Regions from separate parts of the Barrientosiimonas humi genome, predicted to be linked through region 3. Evidence: riboswitches for the same ligand, from Rfam matches in the RefSeq annotation. Region 3 holds a riboswitch; each other region holds the start of a gene.
The links. A riboswitch is a leader RNA that binds a small molecule or an ion and turns the genes downstream of it on or off. The one in region 3 is predicted to bind S-adenosylmethionine.

Region 1 (4,596 bases), 1.5 Mb from region 3:
GCGAGCTGCACGACCTCGTCGCGCACGAGGTCACCGGCATCGTCGTGCTCGCGCAGGCCGCGGCGGCCGCGACGCCCGACCCGACCACGGCCGACGTGCTGCGCCGCATCGAGCGGTCGGGGCACGACGCGCTGGCCCAGATCCGCGCGATGGTGCAGACGCTGCGCGCCGACGAGGAGGCCGAGCTGCGCCCGACCGGCGGCGGAGCTGCCGGCCTGCGCGACCTGGTGGCGGAGTTCGCGACGTCGGGCCGGGCCCGGGTGGACGCCCGGATCGACGACCTCGACCTGCCCGCCGCGCACGACGCCGCGCTGCAGCGCGTCGTGTCGGAGGGGCTGACCAACGTGCGCCGGCACGCGGGTGAGGCCACCGTCGTGGAGGTGTCGGTGACGCAGCGCCCCGGCGGTGTCGGTCTGCGGATCGTCAACGACGGCAGCGGAACTCGCGGCATCGGACCCGGCAGCGGTTACGGCCTGGTCGGGGCGCGCGAGCGACTCGAACGCCTCGGGGGCCGCCTCGACACCCGCCTCGAGCAGGACCGGTGGATCCTGGAGGCAGACCTGCCCCTGGCCGACCCGAAGGACGGTGCGTCGTGATCCGCGTGGTGCTCGCCGACGACCAGGAGATGGTGCGCATGGGGTTCGCGATGATCCTCGAGCGGGCCGACGACATCGAGGTCGTCGCGCAGTGCCGCGACGGGGTCGAGGCGCTGGAGGCGATCCGGCGCGAGCGGCCCGACGTGGCGCTGCTCGACATCCGCATGCCCAAGCTGGACGGCCTCGCGGTCAACCGGCAGGTCGCCGGCCAGACCCGGGTCGTCATCGTCACGACGTTCGACCACGACGACTACGTCGACACCGCCCTGGCCGACGGCGCGGTCGGCTTCCTGCTGAAGGACTCCGGACCCGACCTGCTGGTCTCGGCGATCCGCGCGGCGGCCAGCGGGGACGCGCTCATCAGCCCCGAGCTGACCGTGCGTCTGCTGCAGCGCACCCGCGCCGCCGGCTCGTCCGCGCCCGCCGTGCCCGGCGTCGCCGACCTGTCCGAGCGGGAGCTGGACGTCGCGCGCCTGGTGGCGCGCGGACGTACCAACTCCGAGGTGGCGGCCGAGCTGTTCATCTCGCTCGGCACGGTCAAGACCCACCTCGGCAGCATCCAGACCAAGCTGGGCGTGCGGAACCGGGTGGAGATCGCCGCCCGGATGTGGGAGTCGGGCCAGGTCTGATCCAGCCTGGTCAGGCGGCGCCGCGCTCGGCGTCGGCCTCGCCCTCGAGCTCGCGCACCAGCGGGATGACCTCCTTGCCGAAGCGCTCGACCTCCTCCTGCACGTGCAGGAAGCCGACGAGCAGCAGGTCGACGCCGACCTTCTTGTACTCGACGATGCGGCGGGCGACCTGCTCGGGCGTGCCGACGAGGCCGGTCTTGAAGCCGTCGTTGTACTGCACCAGGTCCTTGAAGTCGGAGCCGGCCCACATGCCCTTGCCGTCCGAGCTGGCCTTGCCGGCCTGCTTCACGGCCTCGCCGAACGCCTTGACCTTGTCCTCGTCGGCGTTGTCGATGATGTCCTGCACCACCTGGCGGGCCTCGTCCTCGGTGTCGCGCACGACGGCGAACCCGTTGAGCCCGAAGCCCGGCCGGCGGTCGTGCTCCTGGCCGTAGCCGGAGACCTCCTCGACCTGGTCGCGCACGTCCTCGACGGTGTTGCCGTTCATGAAGTACCAGTCCGACAGGCGGCCGGCCATCTTGCGGGCGCTGGTGGAGTTGCCGCCCTGGAAGACCTCCGGCGGCGTGCTCGGCTGGGGGCGGAAGGTGAGGTCGCGGGTGCGGTAGAAGTCGCCGCGGAAGGTGAAGTCGTCGGTGCTCCAGGCGCCCTTGAGCACCTCGATGAACTCCTCGGAGCGGCGGTAGCGCTCCTCGTGGTCCAGCCACGGCTCACCGAGGTTGGTGAACTCCTGCTTGAACCAGCCCGACACGACGTTGAGCGCGAACCGGTCGTTGCTCCACTCCTGCGCGGTCGCCGCGAGCTTGGCGAGCACCGCCGGCTGCCAGAAGCCCGGGTGGACGGCCGCGATGACCTTCAGCTTCTCGGTGTTGGCGAGCAGCAGCTGCGAGAACGAGGTCGACTCGTGCTGGGCGTCGGCGCCGTAGGACGCGAGGTAGCGCACCTGCGTCAGGGCGTACTCGAAGCCGTTCTGCTCGGCCACGCGCGCCGTGTCGATGTTGTACGCCGGTGAGTGGTTCGTGCGCTGCGGCAGCGTGCTCACGACGAGACCACCGGACACGTTGGGCACCCAGTAGGCGAACTTCAGAGGGTCGACAGACATGCGTGAAACTCCTTGTGGGGTTTGGGTTCTCGAGGTCCGGTGCGCTGCGCGCGACTCAGTCGAGCGCGCGGTAGACCGCGTCGTGGTGCACCAGCGGACGCACGCCCTCGGCGCGCTCGAGGTCGGTGACCTCCGCCGTCACGACGAGGCTGTCGCCGGCCTCCAGCACGCCGACCACGGCGGCCGACAGGCGCAGCACCGGGTCGGTGAGCGCGGGCAGCTCGTCGGCGTGCCAGCGCCAGGTGCCGTCGTAGGCGAACCGCTGGCTGCGGTCGGCGGAGAAGCGGCGGGCGAGGTCAGCCTGCCCGTCGGCGAGCAGGTGCAGGGCCACCCGGCCGGACTGCTCGATCGTCGACCGGCTCGAGCTGGTGAGGTTGAGGTTGAACGACACCAGCGGCGGGTCCACCGACACCGACACCACGGAGATCGCGGTGAAGCCGACCGGCTGACCAGCGTGCGAGCTGGTGATGACCCAGGCGCTGCTGGCCGCCTGCCGGAAGGCCGGGCGCAGGTCGATCGGGGCGTCTCGTCGGGGCAGCACGGTGAGGGGTTGTGACATCGCGGAGCGTCCTCTCGGCCATCGGTCCTGGCGTTAGCACCTTCCTCGGGCGAGGCGGTTGCTGCGGCGTCGACGAGCCAGGTCTCTCAGCCGCTCTGGATGGGATAACGAGACGTTATTGAGAGGTCCGCCAGTCGGGCAAGCCCTGTCCAGCACCTGGGACCAGGGCCAGCCCGTCGGCCACCACGCGTCCGGCGTGGATCACCGTGCGGTCGGTGCCGCGGTCCATCACCGCCGAGGTCACGGTCTCGCCGTCGACCAGCAGCAGCTCGGCCGGGTGGCCCACCTCGAGACCGGGCCGGTCGGCGACGCCGCCAAGCCGCGGCGCGGTCGCGTCGAGCACCGCCGCGCCGCCCACGGTCGCGATCGCGACGCAGTGCTCGATGAGCTCGTCGGCCCGGAAGCCGTGGGTGAACGCCAGCTGCCAGGTGCGGTCGAGCATGTCCGCGTTGCCGTAGGGCGACCAGTAGTCGCGCTGCCCGTCCTCCCCCAGCCCCACGCGTACGCCCGCCTCGGCGAGCGCCGTCAGCGGCAGTCCCTGCTGCCTGGCCGGGGCGACGGTGGCCATCGCGATGTCGAGCTCGGCGAACGTCTCGACCAGCCGCCGGGTGGTGGCCTCGTCGACCGAGCCGAGGTCGTACGCGTGGGACATCGTGACCTGCCCCTGCATGCCGAGCGCGCGCACCCGCTCGATCACCAGGTCGGTGCTGAACACCCCGAGGTGCCCGGGCTCGTGCAGGTGAATGTCGATCGGGACCTGGTATCGCTCGGCCAGCTTGAAGACCACGTCGAGGTGGCCCTTGGGGTCGCGGTCGAGCGTGCACGGGTCGATGCCGCCCATCACGTCGGCGCCCTGGCGCAGCGCCTCCTCGAGCAGCGGAACCGTCCCCTCCTCGCGCAGCAGCCCCGCCTGCGGGAAGGCGATGACCGCGACGTCGCAGCGGCCCGCGTGGGTCTCTTTGGCCCGGCGCACCGCGTCGAACCGCTCGAGCCCGGCGTCGACGTCGATCTGGGCGTAGGAGCGAACCCGCGTCGCGCCGCGGGCGATCATCCGGCCGAGGGTCAGCTCTGCCCGCTCGGCGACCGGCAGCTCTGCCGAGCGCCAGTTGGCGCGGTCGTTCATCACCATCGGCCAGATGCCCGGCGAGCCGGTGTGCTCGCGGAACGGCAGCCCGATGCGGGTGGAGTCCAGGTGCACGTGCACGTCGGAGAACGACGGCAGCAGCAGCCGGCCGCGTCCCGGCACCACCTGCGGCTCGACCCCCTCGGGCAGCGCGGCCACGATCCGGCCGTCGAGGACGGCGACGTCGGTCGCGCTCCGGCCCCACGGGCGTACGTCGGTGATGAGCAGGGCGGTCATGCGGGCTCCTCGTCGGTGGGCTCGGTGCGGGGTCCGGGGGTGGTGGGCCAGACGGTAGCCGCCGAGGTAAGCCTCGACGCCCGCGTGGTGATCGTCGCGCTGATGACGCTGACGGGGTCGTTCGTGCTCGCGGCACTCCTGGCCCAGAGCGTGATCCACCTGTGAGGTAGCGTCCGAAGCATCCGTAACCGCCTCGCCCGAAGGGGAGACCCCGTGAGCACCACGCCCGTCAAGGTGGCCGTCACCGGCGCCGCCGGCAACGTCAGCTACAGCCTGCTGTTCCGCATCGCGAGCGGTGCGATCTTCGGCCCGGACCGCCCCGTGGAGCTGCGGCTGCTCGAGGTCACTCCGGC
Region 2 (4,596 bases), 1.6 Mb from region 3:
CGCCCGCGACCACCACGCCGGCGCGCTCCAGCACGACGAACGCACCGTGCGGGGCGTCGAAGTCGGTCACCGGCACCTCGACCAGGCGCTCGTTGACGCTGTCGCGGGCGTAGCGGGTGCCGTACTCCACCTGCAGCTCCTCCAGCAGCGGGCGCAGCACGGGGTCGTCGACGGGCACGACGCGCGCGGTCACCTCGGCCGGCCGGTCGGTCGCGGGGGCAGCAGCCTCCGCCGGCCGCCCCTCGAGGCGGGCGACGAACGCCGAGGCGACGGCGCCCAGGGCGGCGAGCACCTCAGGGGCGAGCACGGCTCCGCCGCCCTCGTGCAGGCGCACCTGCTCGGCGAGGACGAACCGCCCGCCCCCGACGTACGCCGGCTGCAGCGACCGCAGGACCGGCGCCAGCGCGTAGTCACCGACCAGGGCGTGCGCCAGGCTGCCCCCGGTGACCAGCGGCAGGACCGCCTTGCCGGACAGCGCGTCCCGCGGCAGCAGGTCGAGGAACGCCTTGAGGAGACCGGAGAACGACGCGCGGTAGACGGGCGTGCCGACGATGACGGCGTCGGCCCGCTCGATCGCGGCGACCGCGTCGGCCACCGCCGGCGCCGTGGGGTCGGCGCGCAGCAGCGGCTCGGCCGGGAGGTCACGCAGGGCGATGGCCTGCACCTGGTGGCCACGCACCGCGGCGCGCCGGGCGACGTGGTCGACGACGGCGTCGGTGCGCGACGGTGCGGTCGGGCTGCCGGTGATCGTGGCGATGAGTGCCATGTGCGGATTCCCTTTGTTCCGAAGGCGATTCAGGACTTGGGCAGACCGGGCGGGTTGACCAGGGAGCGCGGCACGGCGTCGGCCTGCACGCCCCAGCGGTCGAGCACGGCGCGATAGCTGCCGTCGGCGATCGCTGCGTCGACCGCGGCGGCGAAGGCGGGCGCGAGACCCGACCCCTTCTTGCTCAGCACGCCGATGAGTCCCTGCCGCGACCCGCCGCCGGAGAAGCGGCCGATCTCGACCGTCTGCTTCGCGGTGTCGATGTGGTAGCGCACGTTGGGGCTCGGCCCGACGTAGGCGTCGATCTGGCCCGACTGCAGCGCGAGATAGCGATCAGCCGGGTTCTGGTAGTAGCGGATCGTCGCCCGGGGCCGCCCCGCCTTGACGTTGGCGGCGTTCCAGTCGACCAGGATCTTCTCCTGGTTCGTGCCGGACCCGACGGCGAGCGTGCGCCCCGCGATGTCGGCCCCCGACCGCACCCGCCAGGTGGCGCCCTTCTTGGCCTCGACCGAGATGTCGTCCTTGCGATAGGTGGCGAAGTCGTACTTGGCCTTGCGCTCCTCGGTCACGGTGACGTTGGACAGCACCGCGTCGAAGGTGCCGGCGTCGACCTTGAGGAAGAGGTTCTCCCAGGAGGTGACCGGCTGCTCGACGCGCAGGCCGAGGATCTCGGCGAGCAGCCGCGCGAGGTCGACCTCGACCCCGGTCGGTGTCGTGTTGTCCTCGGCGAGGAAGGCCAGCGGCGGGGTGCCGCCACCGCCCGCGGCGTTGCCGATGACGATGCTGCCGCGCTCGCGCACGGCGGCCGGGAGCCGGGCGGCCGCCGCCGCGTTCTTCGCGCCGGTCACGCGCTGCGCGCCGCTGCTGGAGCCCGCCGCGCGGGTCGCGGCGTTGCCGGGGTCGGCGCACCCGGCGAGGGCGCCCCCGGCGAGCAGGGTCAGGCCGCCGGCGAGCAGGGTGCGGCGGTCGAGAGAAGGGTTGGACGTCACGGAGGGTTCCTTCGGACGGACCGGCGGGCGGGCGTACGCTCGCGGCAGCCGGTGCGGGATCGCCGACCTGTCGGCGGATCCCCTTGCAGGACAGGGACTTTCGGGGTCTACCTGTCAGCGACAGAGGTCGCTTGCCACCTGCAGCAGATCGATGTGGCGACGGCGCACGAGGGCCTGGTTGCCGTTCATCCGTGAGTCTCCTGGATCGCGCTTGCGCGGCCGCTGCTGCGACCGAGCCAGGTCGTCACCCGGAGCACCCCACCGCGTCGGAGGGTTGCTGGCCAGCGAGCCGGGGCTTCGCGCTGACGCTCAAGACCTAACGAGAGATTATGGAATCCATTGCGTGGCGACAAGGAGGCCCCGCGGTCGTCTCGCCTGTCGAGAGCCCCACCACCCGGACAGGACCCCACCCGGCCACGAGACCCACCCCCACCCGGGCATGAAGCCGGGTTACGTGCGTTTGACCTCAATGCATGGGGGTCAAATGCACGTAACCCGGTTTCATGCGGAGTTGCGGGGGTCCGAGGGGCGGGGCGGGGGCGGGGGCGGGTCAGGCTGCGGCGGCGCTGTCGAGCAGCACCTGCTCGATCAGCTGGCGTGCCCACTGCAGCACCTCGGTGTCGCGCAGCGGGCGGCCGCCGACGGCGGCGGTGCGCGGGGCGGGCACCAGGATCTGGTGCATCGCCTCGCGGATGACCGTCCCCTTGTAGAGCCGCTGCAGCCGCAGCGCCTGGCTCTCGCGCAGGTCGACCGGGGAGAACCGCACGTTCTTGCCCTGCACCGCGATGTCGCTGATGCCGGCGCGGCGGGCCACCGTGCGCAGCCGCGCCACCTCGATGAGGTGCTGGGCCGGCTCCGGAGGCGTGCCGTAGCGGTCCTCCAGCTCCTCCACGATCGCGGCGAGCGCCGCCTCGTCCTCGACGGTCGCGAGCTTCTTGTACGCCTCCAGCCGCAGCCGCTCCCCCGGCACGTAGTCGTGCGGCAGGTGGGCGTCGACCGGCAGCTCGATCTTCACCTCCGACGGCGGCTTCTCGGCCGTGCCGTCGGAGCGGAAGTCGGCGACCGCCTCGCCGACCATGCGGACGTACAGGTCGAAGCCGACGCCGGCGATGTGGCCGGACTGCTCACCGCCGAGCAGGTTGCCCGCGCCGCGGATCTCCAGGTCCTTCATCGCGACCTGCATGCCCGCGCCGAGGTCGGTGTGGCTGGCGATCGTCTCGAGCCGGTCGTGCGCGGTCTCGGTGAGCGGCTTGTCGGGCGGGAACAGGAAATAGGCGTACGCCCGCTCGCGGCCGCGCCCGACGCGTCCCCGCAGCTGGTGCAGCTGGGAGAGGCCGAGCACGTCGGAGCGCTCGACGATGAGGGTGTTGGCGTTGGAGATGTCCAGGCCGGTCTCGACGATCGTGGTGCAGACCAGCACGTCGGAGCGGCGCTCCCAGAAGTCGACGACGACCTCCTCGAGCCGCTGCTCGCTCATCTTCCCGTGCGCTGTGGTGATGCGGGCCTCGGGCACCAGCTCGCGCAGCCGGGCCGCGGCCTTCTCGATCGACTGCACCTTGTTGTGCACGAAGAAGACCTGTCCCTCGCGCATCAGCTCACGCCGGATCGCCGCGGTGATCTGCTTCTCGTCGTACCCGCCGACGAAGGTCAGGACCGGGTGCCGCTCCTCGGGCGGCGTTGCGAGAGTAGACATCTCGCGGATGCCGGTGACCGCCATCTCGAGCGTGCGCGGGATCGGCGTGGCCGACATGGCGAGCACGTCGACGGCCGTGCGCAGCTGCTTGAGCTGCTCCTTGTGCTCGACGCCGAAGCGCTGCTCCTCGTCGACCACGACCAGGCCGAGGTCCTTGAACCTGATCTCGTTCGACAGCAGCCGGTGGGTGCCGATCACCAGGTCGACCGACCCGTCGGCCAGCCCCGCGATGACCTCGCGCGCCTCCTTGTCGGACTGGAAGCGCGACAGCGAGCGCACCGTCACCGGGAAGCCGGCGTAGCGCTCGGAGAAGGTCTGCTGGTGCTGCTTGACCAGCAGGGTCGTCGGCACGAGCACCGCGACCTGCTTGCCGTCCTGGATCGCCTTGAACGCCGCGCGCACCGCGATCTCGGTCTTGCCGTAACCCACGTCGCCGCAGATCAGCCGGTCCATCGGCACCGACTTCTCCATGTCGGCCTTGACCTCGTCGATGCTGGAGAGCTGGTCGGGCGTCTCGATGTAGGCGAAGGCGTCCTCCAGCTCGCGCTGCCACGGGGTGTCCGGCGCGAACGCGTGACCGGGCGAGGCCATCCGCGCGGAGTACAGCTGGATCAGCTGCCCCGCGATCTGGCGCACGTGCCGGCGGGCGCGCGACTTGGTCTTTTGCCAGTCCGACCCGCCCAGCTTGTTGAGCGTGGGCAGCTCGCCACCGACGTACCGCGTGACCTGGTCGAGCTGGTCGGTCGGCACGAACAGCCGGTCGCCGGGCTGGCCGCGCTTGCTGCTGGCGTACTCGACCACGAGGTACTCGCGGGTCGCGCCGGCGACGGTGCGCTGCATCATCTCGACGAACTTGCCGACGCCGTGCTGCTCGTGCACCACGAAGTCGCCCTTGCGCAGCTGCAGCGGGTCGACCACGTTGCGCCGGCGCGAGGGCATCTTGCGCATGTCCTTGGTGCTGCCGCCGGTGGCGCCGGCCGCGCCCGTGAGGTCGGCCTCGGTGAGCACGACCAGGTCGCAGGTCGGCAGCGCGAAGCCGTGACCGAACGAGCCGGTCGCGACCTCGACCGTGCGCGGCTGCAGGTCGGTGAGCTCGCGCACGGGAATGTCGTTGTCGCGCAACACTTCCGAGACCCGCTGCCCCAGCC
Region 3 (4,596 bases):
CATCAGCTTCGGTCAGCCCACCCTCGACACCTCCAGCGGCAACAGCTTCTTCCCGGGGGAGGGGATGCAGACGGTGATCTACCCGGTGACCCTCAAGCTCTCGGACGGCGACTTCTTCACGGCGAGCTACCTGAAGTTCGGACTCACCGACCAGTCCGGAAACCCGTGCAAGGCAGACGTGCTGAACGCGGTGATCTCCGGCAGCGACAAGCTCGACGTCGAGTCGCTGAGCCCCGGCGACACGCTGACCAAGAAGCTGGCATTCGCCGTGCCGGTGGGCGCCGACCTGAGCAAGTACTCCCTGGTCTTCAACGACGATTCCAACGGCGACGCCGAGGTGGCCTGGACGGCCAAGTAGGTCGTGACCGCTCCGGGAGACCGGATCACAGACGCCGCGCGGGCCACCCGCGCGGCGTCTGCGCGTCGGGACGCACCGGTGACAGGCCGCTGCCCGACGGTGCGCCGTGTGGTGCCGGATAGGGTTGCCGCCGTTGTCGTCCCGCGTGACGCGAAGGAACCTCGAGCGTGACCCAGTCCACCCGCCCTGATGCTGTCGCCGGCCCGTTGCTGGGCCCGGCCGACGAGCAGCGTCGCGCCGGCCTGCGCCGGATGCGGCTGGTCGCGACGGGGCTGCTCGGCCTGGCCGCGGTGATCTTCGTGCTCACCCTGGACCGCGACGGCTTCTGGGGATACGTCAACGCGGCGTCCGAGGCCGCGATGGTCGGTGCGGTCGCCGACTGGTTCGCCGTGACCGCGCTGTTCCGCCACCCGCTCGGCCTCAAGGTGCCGCACACCGCGCTGATCCCGCGCAAGAAGGACCAGCTCGGCGCGAGCCTGGAGGACTTCGTCACCGAGAACTTCCTCACCCCCGAGCTGGTCCAGGAGCGGCTCGCGCAGGCCGACGTCACGCTGCGCCTGGGGGAGTGGCTGCGCCAGCCGGAGAACGCCGACCGCGTGGTGCAGGAGGTGGCGCCCACCCTGGCCCACGCCGTGGGGTCGGTGCGCGACGACGAGGTGCGCACCCTGCTGGAGAACTTCCTGCTGCCGCGTCTGGCCCGCGAGCCGATCAGCCCGGTGGCCGGCAGCCTGCTGGAGGGCGTGGTCGAGGACGGCTCGCACCACGGGCTGGTCGACATCGCCACCCGCGAGCTGCACACCTGGGCCTCGGCCAACAAGGCCGTCATCGCCGGCATCATCGGCGAGCGCGCCCCCTGGTGGTCGCCCAAGTGGCTCGACGACACGGTCATCGACCGCATGTACGTCGAGATCATGAGCTGGCTCACCGACGTGCGCGACCAGCCGCAGCACCCCGCCCGGCGCGCGCTCGACGACCTGCTGCGCCAGCTCGCGCAGGACCTGCAGCACGACCCCTCGACCATGCAGCGCGCCGAGCAGCTCAAGGCCCGGCTGCTGCTGCACCCCGGCGTCGCCGACGGGATGCTCTCGCTCTGGGGGTCGGTGCAGCGCACGGTCGTCGACGCGCTGGGCGACCCCGGCGGCCCGCTGCGCACCCGCCTCGCGGTGATCCTCGCCGACCTCGGTGACCGGGTCGTGCGCGACGCCGACCTGCGCGACTCGCTCGAGCGCCGGCTCAGCGACGCCGTGGGCTACGTCGTGCAGACCCACGGCCGCGAGATCTCCACCCTCATCTCCCAGACCGTGGCGCGCTGGGACGGCGACGAGGCCGCCCGCCGCATCGAGCTGCAGGTCGGGCGAGACCTGCAGTTCATCCGGATCAACGGCACCGTCGTCGGCGGGCTCGTCGGCCTGGTCATCCACGCCCTGACCCAGCTGGCCTGACCCGGTCCGGCGCCGACCCTTCTCGCGATGCGAGAGCGGCGTCCTGCGCGTCAAGACGCTGTCGTACGCTCGACGCAGGTCAAGAGCGCCAGCGCCAAGTCCCGGCTCGCTGGCCGGCAACCCTCCACCGCGGTGGGGTGCCCCGGGAACAGACCTGGCCGGTGCTCGACGGGAGGGCCCGGCAAGCGCGGGCGCAGAGTCCCTGAACCCGCACCGCCACCGGCGCGGGCCGGTGGCGACCGTTCGACGCGAGGAGACGGCCATGACCACCGAGACCACCAGCCCCAACTGGTCCTTCGAGACCCGCCAGCTGCACGCCGGCCAGGAGCCCGACCCGACCACGGGCGCCCGGGCGCTGCCGATCTACCAGACGACGTCGTACGTCTTCAAGGACACCGAGCAGGCGGCAAACCTGTTCGGGCTCAAGGAGTTCGGCAACATCTACTCCCGCCTGATGAACCCCACGCACGACGTGGTGGAGCAGCGGATCGCGAGCCTCGAGGGTGGCGTCGCCGCGCTGCTCGTCGCCAGCGGCCAGGCGGCCGAGACGCTGGCCATCCTCAACATCGCCGAGGCCGGTGACCACGTGGTGGCCAGCCCCTCGCTCTACGGCGGCACGTTCAACCTGCTGAAGTACACGCTCCCGAAGTACGGCATCGAGGTCACCTTCGTCGAGGACCCCAACGACCCCGAGTCGTGGCGGGCAGCCGCGAAGGACAACACCAAGCTGTTCTTCGGCGAGACGATCTCCAACCCCAAGAGCGAGGTGCTCGACATCGAGGGGGTGGCCGCGGTGGCGCACGACCTCGGGGTGCCGCTGGTGGTCGACAACACCATCGCGACGCCGTTCGTCACCCGCCCGCTCGAGCACGGGGCCGACATCGTGGTGCACTCGGCGACGAAGTACCTCGGCGGCCACGGCACGACCATCGCCGGTGTCATCGTCGACGGCGGCAGCTTCGACTTCGGCAAGGACCCCGAGAAGTTCCCCAACTACAACACGCCCGAGGAGAGCTACCACGGGCTGGTCTACGCCCGTGACCTCGGCGTCGGCAGCGAGCTCGGCGCCAACCTGGCGTTCATCCTCAAGGCGCGCGTGCAGCTGCTGCGCGACCTGGGCCCGGCGAGCTCGGCGTTCGACGCCTTCCTCATCGCGCAGGGACTGGAGACGCTGAGCCTGCGCATCGAGCGGCACCTGGAGAACACCCGCAAGGTCGCGGAGTTCCTGCAGGGCCACGACCAGGTCGAGTCGGTGCGCTGGGCCTCGCTGCCCGGCGACGACAGCTACGAGCAGGCGCAGAAGTACGCCCCGCGCGGCGCGGGCGCGGTGCTCGCCTTCGAGATCGCCGGCGGCATCGACGCCGGTCGGCGCTTCGTCGACGGCGTGACCCTGCACTCGCACGTGGCGAACATCGGCGACGTGCGCTCGCTGGTCATCCACCCGGCCTCGACCACGCACAGCCAGGGCGGCGACGAGGACCGGCTGGCCGCCGGGGTCACCCCGGGGCTCGTGCGCCTCTCGGTGGGCATCGAGCACATCGACGACATCATCGCCGACCTCGAGCAGGGGTTCGCCGCCGCGAAGGGCTGACCAGCGAGCGTCCAGCCAGTCTTCAGGCGCACCGCCTAGGGTGCGCCGCGTGGTGAGCGAATCAGCAGACGTACGAACCGCTTCCGGTGACCGAGCCTGGCGCCCGACGACGCGCGGTCGGGGAGTGACCCGGCGCAGCGCGCTCGTCGGGGGCTCGGTGCTGGGCGCGCTGGCCCTCGCCGGCTGCAGCGACGACGCGAGCTCCGGCGGCGGCTCCGGGACGTCTGCGTCCGGGTCGGGGGCCTCCGGCTCCGGCGGCGCGACGCAGGCGACGCCGCTGAAGCACCCGGCCGGGCTGTCCTACGGCACCTGGCTGCGGCCGACCTCGCACCTGCTCGACGCCGCCAGCACCAAGGCGGTGCTCGTGGAGTTCCTCGACTTCGAGTGCGAGGCCTGCGGCGGCATCTTCCCGGTCATCGAGCAGCTGCGCGAGGAGCTCAAGGGCCAGCTGACGTACGCCATCCGCTTCTTCCCGCTGGGCGGTCACCGCAACTCGGTGCCGGCCGCGCAGGCCGCCGAGGCCGCCGCGCGGCAGGGCAAGCTGGAGCCGATGTATCGCCAGCTGTTCCAGAACCAGACCGCATGGACCGAGCAGCAGGGACCGGTCGACCAGCAGCTGCGCGGCTTCGCCCAGGCCGCGGGCCTCGACCTGACCCAGTGGCAGCGCGACCGCACCTCGCAGTCGGTCGCGAGCCGGGTGCAGGCCGACCTGACTGACGCGAACACCCTTCGGCTGCAAGGGACTCCGAGCTTCTTCTTCAACGGCCAGCCGTTCCAGCCGCAGAGCGTCGACGACATCCGCAACCGGGTGCGCGACGCGAACAAGGCATGAGCGGGCACGGGGTGGCGATGCCGCGGTGGCGCGCCGCGGTCGTCACGGTGGCCGGGCTGATCGGCCTGGCCGCCGCCCTGGTGCTGTCGATCGAGAAGTACCAGCTGCTCGTCAACCCGTTCTACCGGCCCTCGTGCAGCGTCAACGAGAAGGTCAACTGCACGGCCGTGATGCAGTCCGAGCAGTCGGCGCTGCTCGGCTTCCCCAACCCCTACCTCGGGCTCATCGGCTTCGCGATCGTGCTGACGATCGGCGTGGCTGCGCTCGCCGGCACCCGCTTCCCGGGGTGGATCTGGAAGGGCCTGTCGCTCGGCATCCTGGCCGGGCTCGCGCTCGTGGCGTGGCTGGCGTACCAGAGCATCGTGGTGATCGA
Region 4 (4,596 bases), 660 kb from region 3:
GCCTCCTCGACCGCACCGATGCCGCGCAGCTCGGCGACCATCCGCTCCACCGCGTCCGGCTCGCCGCGCAGGCTCAGGGTGAACGTCGCGAGCGACTCCTCCTTCATCGAGGTCAGGCCGCCGTGCACGATCTCCAGCTCGACGCCCTGCTCGCTGGCACGGCCGAGCACCGCGCCGAGGCTGCGGCCCGCGGCCACGGTGACGGTGACGATGCGCCCCCGGTGCCGCGCGCGCAGCTGCGCGAGGTCGTCGGCGTCGGGCACCGCGTCGAGCGTGGCGCCGACGAGGCGCCGGGTGGCCCCGGCCGTCGGGTTCGCGAAGATGTCGCGCACCGGGCCGAGCTCGGCCAGGCGCCCCGACTCCAGCACCGCCACCCGGTCGGCCAGGCTGCGCACGACCTCCATCTCGTGGGTGATCACGACGATGGTGATGCCGAGCTCCTCGTTGACGCGGCGCAGCAGCGCGAGCACCTCGCGCGTGGTGTCCGGGTCGAGCGCGCTGGTCGACTCGTCGGCCAGCAGGATCGGCGGGTTGGTGGCGAGCGCCCGGGCGATGCCCACGCGCTGCTTCTGCCCGCCGGACAGCTCCTCCGGATAGGCCCACGCGCGCTCGGTCAGCCCGACGAAGTGCAGCAGCTCGGTGATCCGCCGATAGATCTGCTCCGGCTTCCAGCCGGCGACCTCGAGCGGGTAGGCGACGTTGCCGTACACCGTGCGCGAGCGCAGCAGGTTGAACTGCTGGAACACCATGCCGATGTCGCTGCGCAGCGCGCGGATCTGCTTGGGGCGCAACGAGTTCAGCTGCTGGCCCTGCACGGTGACCGTGCCGCTGGTCGGCAGCTCCAGCCCGTTGATCAGCCGCACGAGCGTGCTCTTGCCGGCACCGGAGAAGCCGATGACGGCGAACACCTCACCCCGGCGTACGTCCAGGGTCACCTCGTCCAGCGCGGTCACCTGCGACCCGCCCCGCGAGAAGGTCTTGCCGACCCGGTCGAGGCTGATGATCGACTCGCTCATGACCCCGCCACGTCCTTCTCGAGCCGGGTCAGGATGCTGCCGAGCTGGTCGGCGGGGCGGTCGACGACGACCGACGTGCCCTTGGACTGCCGCTTCACCGCGGCGACGACCTCGGGGGAGTGGTAGAGCTGGGCGATCTTGCGGTAGGTCGGGTCGTCCTTGTCCTCGGCGCGGGCGACGACGACGTTGATGTAGGGCTCGGCCGCCTTGCTCTTCGGGTCGTCCTGGAACAGCGCCGACTTGGGGTCGAGGTTGCCGTCGAGCGCGAAGTTGTTGTTGACGACCGCACCGTCGACCGACGGCAGCGACGCGACGGTCTGCGCGGCGTCGACCGGCTGCACCGTGACCTTCGAGGCGGCACGGTCGATGTCGGCCGGGGTCGACAGCGCGTTGCCGCCGCCCTTGAGCCTCAGCAGCCCCGCCTGCTGCAGCACGAGCAGCGCCCGCGCCTGGTTGGTGGGGTCGTTGGGGATGGCGATCTTGCCGCCCTGCGGGATCTGGTTCAGCGCCGTGTGCTTCTTGGAGTACAGCGGCAGCGGCACGACCTGGGTCGACCCGATCGGGGTGAGGTCCTGGTTGTCGTTGCTGTTGTAGCTCGCGAGGAACTGCAGGTGCTGGAACAGGTTGAGGTCGGTCTGCCCCTGCGCCAGCGCGGGGTTGGGCTGGGTGTAGTCGGAGAACGACACGAGCTTGATCTCGATGCCGTTCTCGCGGGCCAGCCGCTGCAGCGGCGGCCACCACTCCGCACTCGCCTCGGTGGTGCCGATGGTGACCTCGCGCGGCTCGTCGGCCGAGGCGCTGCCGCCGTCGTCCGCGGTCGCGCGGCCCAGGCCGAACCCGGCCGCTAGCGCGACGACGAGGCCGCCGGCGGTGATCGCCGTGCGCACACCCCGCCCGCGCGACCCGGGGTACGGCGGCAGCGGCGGGATCTGGCCCGTCGCGTCCGCGCCGGAAGAGGGGGAAGACATGTCGGAGGCACTCCTCGAGAAACAGCACGCCAGGACCTTCTGCCGCGTCTCCTCCTCCGCACGGGCTCGCAGGCTCACCCGTCCGGCATCGTCGACCGCGGCACAATCGCCGGCGCGAATGTGCTTGTCCGACAGGGCTGTCGGACCGGGTCTCACCTGGAGCACCCCGCCACATCCGTGAGGGTTGCCGCCCAGCCAGCCAGGGCTTGTCGCTGGGTCTCTCGACCGCCGTCCACGTTATGCATCGCATAAGGAGAGGTCAAAACGAGCGGGGGTGACCTCCCTCACCGACCGGCAGCGGCTCGTTAGGCTCTGGTCCCGTGAAGGGTCCCCTCGTCGGCTATCTCGTCGTCGTCGTCGTCGCGCTCGCCGGAGTGCTGCTGTTCGGCGCGGCGATGCTGATGCGTCGGCTCCTGGCGCCGGTGTCGCAGACGCCGGCCCGGCTGACGACGTACGAGTCCGGCGTCGACCCGGTCGGTCAGGGCTGGTCCCAGTCGCAGGTGCGCTACCTCGGATTTGCTTTCCTCTACGTCGTTTTCGCGGTCGACGCGGTCTACCTCTTCCCGTGGGCGACGGTGCTGCGTGACGCCGACCTCGGGGTCGCGAGCCTGGTCGAGATGGGCATCTTCATCGGCGTGCTGGTCGTGGGGCTCGCGCACGCCGCGCGCCGCGGCCTGCTGAGGTGGACCCCGTGACCGTCGACCTGCCCACCCCGCGCGTCGGCCCGCTCCAGGCCGCCGCGCCCAAGCCGATGCGGCTGATCCTCAACTGGGGGCGGCGCTACTCGCTGTGGGTCTTCAACTTCGGGCTCGCCTGCTGCGCCATCGAGTTCATCGCCGGCAGCATGGCGCGGCACGACTTCATCCGGCTCGGCGTCATCCCGTTCGCCCCCGGCCCGCGCCAGGCCGACCTGATGGTCGTCTCCGGCACGGTCACCGACAAGATGGCGCCGGCCGTGCGCCGGCTCTACGACCAGATGCCCGAGCCGAAGTACGTCATCTCCTTCGGCGCCTGCTCCAACTCCGGCGGCCCCTACTGGGACTCCTACTGCGTCACCAAGGGCGTCGACCAGCTGATCCCGGTCGACGTCTACGTGCCCGGCTGCCCGCCCCGCCCCGAGGCGCTGCTGCACGGCATCCTCGTGCTGCAGCAGCAGATCGCCGAGGAGCGCCTGACCACCCGGTCGTACGCCGACCGGCGCCGCTTCGCCGGCGCGGTCACCCGCCCGCTCGTGCGCCGGGACCAGCCGGCCGAGCCGCCGCAGGGCGACCCGTCATGAGCCTGGACGCCGAGCGGCGGGACTGCCCGCCGCAGGAGTGGTACGCCCTCCACGAGCAGCTGCGCGCCGAGGGCTTCGCGTTCTTCGACTTCCTCACCGCCGTCGACGAGACCGACCGTGACGAGGGAGGTCTCGACGTCGTGAGCCACCTCTACGACGTCACGCCCGGCGCGCTGCGGTCGGTGCTGGTGCGCACCCGTGTGCCGGAGACCGAGCCGCTGCGCAGCCTCACGACGCTGTGGCGCGGCGCCGCCTGGCACGAGCGCGAGACGCACGAGATGTTCGGCCTGGAGTTCACCGACTTCGACGACGGCAGCCGGCTCGGCATCCGCCCGCTGCTGCTCCCCGAGGGCTTCGAGGGGCGGCCGCTGCGCAAGGACTTCGTGCTCGCCGCGCGCGTCTCCAAGCCGTGGCCGGGCGCGAAAGACCCTGGGGAGTCAGGCGATTCGCCCGCGCCCCGCCGCGGTCGCCGCAAGAACCTGCCGCCCGGCGTGCCCGACTCCTCGTGGGGGCCGCGGTGATGGAGATGACCTGGCTCGAGGCCGGCGTGCGCGCCGCGCTCGTGCTCGTGGCCTTCCTGGTGCTGCCGCTGCTCGTCGGCCAGACCGAGCACAAGGTGATGGCCCACATGCAGGGCCGCCTCGGCCCGATGCACGCCGGCGGGTTCCACGGCTGGGCCCAGCTGATCGCCGACGGCGTGAAGTTCACGCAGAAGGAGGACATCGTCCCGGCGGCCGCCGACCGATGGGTCTTCCGGGCCGCGCCCGCGGTGGCGCTGGTGGCGTACCTCCTCGCGATGGCCGTCGTGCCGTTCTCGCCGACCCTGGTCGGCGCCGACGTGCCCGCGAGCCTGCTGGTGCTGCTGGCCGTCTCGGGCATCGGCGCCCTCGGCACGCTGATGGCCGGCTGGGGCTCGGGCAACAAGTACGCCCTCGTCGGCGCGATGCGCTCGGCCGCCCAGCTCGTCAGCTACGAGCTGCCGCTGATCCTGGCCTGCGCCTCGTTCGCCCTCGCCGGCGGCACCCTCTCGCTCACCGGCATCGCGCACGCGTGGACGCCGTGGTGGCTGCTGTGGCAGGCACCGGCGGCCCTGGTGCTGCTGGTGGCGGCGACCGCCGAGCTGCAGCGCCCGCCGTTCGACATGCCCATCGCCGACTCCGAGGTCGTGATGGGCCCCTACACCGAGTTCACCGGGCTGCGCTTCGCGTTCTTCCTGCTCGCCGAGTACGCCGGGATCGTCGTGATGTCGCTGCTGGTCGCCGTGGTCTACCTCGGTGGCTGGACGGGCCCGTTCGACGGCGCGCTCGGCTGGCTGTGGACGCTGCTCAAGGGG

Region 1: linked by a shared signal. The riboswitch ahead of FB554_RS11280 (flavin reductase family protein) and the one ahead of FB554_RS04440 (bifunctional o-acetylhomoserine/o-acetylserine sulfhydrylase) in region 3 are both predicted to bind S-adenosylmethionine.
Region 2: linked by a shared signal. The riboswitch ahead of FB554_RS12110 (transporter substrate-binding domain-containing protein) and the one ahead of FB554_RS04440 (bifunctional o-acetylhomoserine/o-acetylserine sulfhydrylase) in region 3 are both predicted to bind S-adenosylmethionine.
Region 4: linked by a shared signal. The riboswitch ahead of FB554_RS01310 (MetQ/NlpA family ABC transporter substrate-binding protein) and the one ahead of FB554_RS04440 (bifunctional o-acetylhomoserine/o-acetylserine sulfhydrylase) in region 3 are both predicted to bind S-adenosylmethionine.

The regions. Positions count from the first base shown of each region.
Region 1 is NZ_VFOK01000001.1:2,405,381-2,409,976, forward strand. Features, by position in the region: gene FB554_RS11265 (sensor histidine kinase) at 1-596, shown strand, start outside; gene FB554_RS11270 (response regulator) at 593-1,225, shown strand; gene sfnG (dimethylsulfone monooxygenase SfnG) at 1,236-2,324, opposite strand; gene FB554_RS11280 (flavin reductase family protein) at 2,380-2,883, opposite strand; SAM riboswitch class I at 2,899-2,989, opposite strand; gene FB554_RS11285 (amidohydrolase family protein) at 2,999-4,243, opposite strand; gene FB554_RS17810 (hypothetical protein) at 4,286-4,408, shown strand; gene FB554_RS11290 (malate dehydrogenase) at 4,457-4,596, shown strand, end outside.
Region 2 is NZ_VFOK01000001.1:2,578,726-2,583,321, forward strand. Features, by position in the region: gene ssuE (NADPH-dependent FMN reductase) at 1-766, opposite strand, end outside; gene FB554_RS12110 (transporter substrate-binding domain-containing protein) at 796-1,755, opposite strand; SAM riboswitch class IV at 1,958-2,072, opposite strand; gene mfd (transcription-repair coupling factor) at 2,306-4,596, opposite strand, start outside.
Region 3 is NZ_VFOK01000001.1:936,880-941,475, forward strand. Features, by position in the region: gene FB554_RS17560 (hypothetical protein) at 1-358, shown strand, start outside; gene FB554_RS04435 (DUF445 domain-containing protein) at 526-1,800, shown strand; SAM riboswitch class IV at 1,878-1,994, shown strand; gene FB554_RS04440 (bifunctional o-acetylhomoserine/o-acetylserine sulfhydrylase) at 2,063-3,391, shown strand; gene FB554_RS04445 (DsbA family protein) at 3,516-4,223, shown strand; gene FB554_RS04450 (vitamin K epoxide reductase family protein) at 4,220-4,596, shown strand, end outside.
Region 4 is NZ_VFOK01000001.1:279,418-284,013, forward strand. Features, by position in the region: gene FB554_RS01305 (methionine ABC transporter ATP-binding protein) at 1-1,016, opposite strand, end outside; gene FB554_RS01310 (MetQ/NlpA family ABC transporter substrate-binding protein) at 1,013-1,984, opposite strand; SAM riboswitch class IV at 2,100-2,211, opposite strand; gene FB554_RS01315 (NADH-quinone oxidoreductase subunit A) at 2,305-2,679, shown strand; gene FB554_RS01320 (NADH-quinone oxidoreductase subunit B) at 2,736-3,263, shown strand; gene FB554_RS01325 (NADH-quinone oxidoreductase subunit C) at 3,260-3,784, shown strand; gene FB554_RS01330 (complex I subunit 1/NuoH family protein) at 3,790-4,596, shown strand, end outside.